Regions from separate parts of the Kaistella rhinocerotis genome, predicted to be linked through region 1. Evidence: riboswitches for the same ligand, from Rfam matches in the RefSeq annotation. Region 1 holds a riboswitch; the other holds the start of a gene.
What was found. A riboswitch is a leader RNA that binds a small molecule or an ion and turns the genes downstream of it on or off. The one in region 1 is predicted to bind S-adenosylmethionine.
Positions count from the first base shown of each region.

Region 2: it holds a riboswitch for S-adenosylmethionine, as region 1 does, so the genes downstream of both, QEP06_RS11540 (homocysteine S-methyltransferase family protein) here and QEP06_RS04230 (hypothetical protein) in region 1, are expected to answer to the same signal.

Region 1 is NZ_JASSYY010000001.1:907,345-909,549, forward strand. It holds gene QEP06_RS04225 (hypothetical protein) at 1-226, opposite strand, end outside; gene QEP06_RS04230 (hypothetical protein) at 260-898, opposite strand; SAM-I-IV-variant riboswitch at 958-1,058, opposite strand; gene QEP06_RS04235 (ADP-ribosylglycohydrolase family protein) at 1,357-2,145, shown strand; gene QEP06_RS04240 (hypothetical protein) at 2,179-2,205, shown strand, end outside.
Region 2 is NZ_JASSYY010000003.1:404,247-406,451, forward strand. It holds gene QEP06_RS11540 (homocysteine S-methyltransferase family protein) at 1-952, opposite strand, end outside; SAM riboswitch class I at 1,012-1,116, opposite strand; gene QEP06_RS11545 (MGH1-like glycoside hydrolase domain-containing protein) at 1,228-2,205, shown strand, end outside.

The DNA.
Region 1 (2,205 bases):
CACTGTTTTTCACAACTGTTTCACAGATTCGGTACAGAGCATGTATCACCGGTTTGGGATCTACCTGAACTTCTCTCGTGGTCAGTCCGTGGTTTTCTTTGAAGTAGTCGAACTTAACTGCTACAAAGGGATAGAGTAGTTCCCCTTCAAGATAGAAATCCTCTTCTTTGATTATTTTGCAGATAATGGGTTGACTTCCGCAATAGGTTATAACAATTTTTTCCATGATGTAATTTTGATTTCGCTGATATCTTTAATGTTATTGCTCAAAAAATTCCTGTTGGATAAACCAGTCAAACGTTCCGGTTTTTTGGGTGAGTATCTGTTCAGATAACAATTCTATTCGGTCGTCGATGCTTTTTTCCAGGTAAATTTTCAGTAAAGGTTGCAGTTCATTAAAAGAAGGAGTTCGCGGATGTTCTGCAAACCGTGTCCTGACATCGAGTTCTGCAGATTTTCCATGTCGGATAAAGTACAACGCCAGGAACTCAAAAATTGCTTCTGCAACTTCTGATGATTTCTTAGGACTGTAATCTGTACCAGAAAAAAAGCTTTTCATAAAAACTTTCAGAAGTTCGTCCTTATTTCTTATATAATCTTCAGTTTTTCTGTTGTTGAATTTTTCAAGCGTCTCCAGCAATCTTAAGAAATCTGTTTTCATAGCCTCCCGGTTGGTTTGTATCGTATCACAAATCAGGTAGGCCTCGTTGAGAAGGGTTTCGGCAAATGCATCACTTTGTTCCTTGGCTTCATTCTCAGTGGTGCTAATACTGCTTCTAAATCTGAAACCGCAATAGGGCGCGAGAATTTCAACTTCGGCGTATGTAGCCAACACCACGTTAATCTTTCCGATGATGTGGCAATTCTTATTAGCAATATTCACGACACTTTTAATCATATCATTTATCAGGTTGAATTACAGTAAAACATCGTGGAGAGGGTGGAAACAGATTGGAAGGTTACCTTTTATTTTGGCGCGCAGCCCTCATTCCAAACCACCGTTGAGGGTTAACTCCCGGTTGGTGTTCCGCATTTACCGGAATCTCCTGATGATTGTTCAGCAAAGGTATGTGGATGTTATTGAAAATAATTATTGCAAGTGTTGTAATATAAGTACATTACGCAAATTTTTCCTATTATACAAGTCTTATTTTTAGTTCTGAAAGTGTCAAGTTTCCCAGCGAACAATGCAGTGTAAGGGTGATTTTTTGTCACTTTAATCCATATAATCGCACAGGGCGTTTATTTATCCGTTATAAATTAAGCGGCTTTTGAGTACAAAGCAAATGCTTTTGCAAGGTTGCAATAAATCAACTTCGCAACGACGCTGACTACCTTTGACAAAAGAAATCTAAAATGAGAAATACAATTGTAGGAGCCATTGCCGGCGACATTATCGGCTCAAGGTTTGAGTTTAATAACTACAAATCAAAGAACTTTAAACTTTTTAGTGATAAATGTACCTTCACGGATGATACCGTACTTACCATTGCAGTTGCAGATGCGCTTATGAATCAGCGCGATATGGCAGAAACAGTGAAAGCATATGGCCGGAAGTATCCGAACCGCGGCTACGGCGGAATGTTCAGCAACTGGCTTGCTTCTCCCAGCCTCGATCCGTACAACAGTTTCGGGAATGGATCAGCAATGCGTGCAAGTGCGGCAGGGTTGTACGGAAAATCCCTTCAGGAAGCGATGCTCTGTGCACGCAGATCTGCAAAGATTACGCACAGCCACCCCGAAGGCATAAAAGGAGCGGAAGCTGTAGCGGCAGCGATATATCTTGCCCGTGTGGGTAAAACTAAATCGCAGATACAAGATCATATTACGTTGCTGTTTGGTTATGACCTGAATTTCACCTGTGATGGTATCCGCGAGACCTATTCCTTTGATGAGACATGTCAGGGGACTGTACCGCAAGCCATTGTTGCTTTTCTCGACAGTAGTACGTACGAAGATGCAATTCGGAACGCAGTTTCAATTGGAGGAGACAGCGATACAATTGCCACCATTACAGGAGGAATAGCCGCTGCTTTTTACCGCTCAGTTCCTGCTGAGATCCGCTCCTTTGCGCTGACGAAATTAACGCCGGAACTTAGACGGACCGTGCACGATTTCGAAGAATGGTGTGCAGGCAAGCGGTAATTTTTCTTATTTTTAAGAGCAAATCCAGAAACCTTGAAAATAAATCTGATTTATTCCCCC
Region 2 (2,205 bases), on a different contig from region 1:
CAATATGTTCGGGCGTGGTTCCGCAGCAGCCCCCGATGATATTTACGAGACCTTTATCGAGATATTCCCTGATTTGTGCAGCCATATCCTCAGGCGATTCGTCATATTGCCCAAAGGCATTCGGCAGGCCGGCGTTCGGATAAGCGGAAATATAGAAATCTGAATTTGAAGCCAGCGATTCAAGGTAGGGAGTGAGTTGTTTTGCGCCAAGTGCACAATTAAAGCCCACACTGAGAAGATCGCTGTGCGAAACCGAGATTAAAAAAGCTTCAGCAGTTTGTCCGCTGAGGGTGCGGCCCGAAGCATCTGTAATTGTGCCCGAAAGCATCACGGGAATTTCGACGCCACGTTCTTCTTTAATTTCGGCGATTGCGAACAGCGCGGCCTTTGCGTTTAATGTATCAAAAACAGTTTCGACAAGTAAGATATCAGCACCGCCGTCTAATAGTGCTTCCGCCTGTTGTTTGTACGCCACACGAAGTTCATCGAAGGTTACCGCGCGAAAACCGGGATCATCCACATCAGGACTTAAACTCGCGGTTTTATTTGTTGGTCCAATAGAACCTGCCACAAAACGCGGCTGAGAAGGAGTTTTTTGGGAAAATTCGTCGCAAACTTTTCTGGCAATTCTTGCGGACTCATAATTCAGTTCATAGACTAGGTCTTCCATGTGATAATCGGCCATGGCTATGGTGGTACCTGAAAATGTATTGGTCTCAATGATATCTGCGCCTGCCTCAAGATATTGGCGGTGAACCGCTTCTATGGCCTGCGGCTGCGTAAGGGACAAAAGGTCATTATTTCCTTTTAATGAATGCGGCCACTCTTTGAACCTTTCGCCACGATAATCTTCATCGGTAAAATTATAACGCTGAAGCATAGTTCCCATCGCGCCATCAAGGACAAGGATTCTATTACTGAGTTCGGAAAAAAGCTTATTATTTGAACGCATTTTCAATTTTTTTAAAATAATAAAACTGAAAATGCTACCAGAAAAGGTAAAATGTATTCGCGTTATCTGTACCCGGTTGTGGGATAGAATGTAGCACCTTCTTCGCGTACGAAGGGTTGCCAAGGCTTCACAGAGTCTAATCTCTCCACCTTTCTTGATAACATTTTCAATATGTAAATGAACGAAGTCTGCTGCAAAAGTAGATGATTTTTCCGAATGTACAAGCGGTGGCCAAATTTAAAAATTGCTAATTTCGCAGCTCAAAAAACAGTTTTATGACCGCAATACAGAAGCGAATGGCCGATGACAGCTGGAAAAAATGGGGGCCATACGTAAGTAACAGACAATGGGGTACGGTGCGCGAAGACTACAGCAGTAACGGTGATGCCTGGGGTTACACCACTTACCGCGATGCGATGAGCCGCGCCTACCGCTGGAATGAGGATGGGATTGCGGGTATCTGCGATGACAAACAGTTGCTTTGCTTCGCCTTTTCGTTTTGGAACGGTGCCGATGAGATGCTGAAAGAAAGGTTTTTCGGATTGAGCAACTACGAAGGGAACCACGGCGAAGATGTGAAGGAAATATTCTATTATCTTGATAATACACCCTCGCATTGCTACATGAAAATGGTATATAAATATCCGATTAACAGATTTCCGTATGAGCAGCTGGTCTCCGTGAATGAGAGCAGGTCTAAACGGGAGCCGGAATTTGAAATTACCGACACAGGGATTTTTCAGAATAATGAATATTTTGACCTGTTTATAGAATACGCCAAAATTAATCATGATGATATCGCCATCCGGCTTACGGCGGTAAACCGCAGCAACAGACGCGCGCCGCTGACAGTGATCCCCACTGTTTGGTTCAGAAATAACTGGGCTTGGGGCAACGGCACTTACAAACCTCAGTTTAAAGCAGATACTGACGGGAAAGTTGGAATTCAGCATGAATCAGTTGATTTTAAATTCTTCTATTCAAAAGATATCGGTGTTGAAGACGTCTTCTGCGATAATGAAACCAATCCGCACAAGTTCTCAGAACACCACATGTCTGAAGCCCAATATTTCAAAGACGGAATTAATGAATATTTAATTCATCGAAATGCAGTTGCAGTAAATCCTGAAAAAACAGGAACGAAAGCAGCTTTCGTCATCAATGCAGAGCTGGATGCGGGTGAGAGCAGGACGTTTGATTTTCGGCTGAGCCCGCATGATATGGAAGAGGCATTCTTTAATTTCGACGACGTT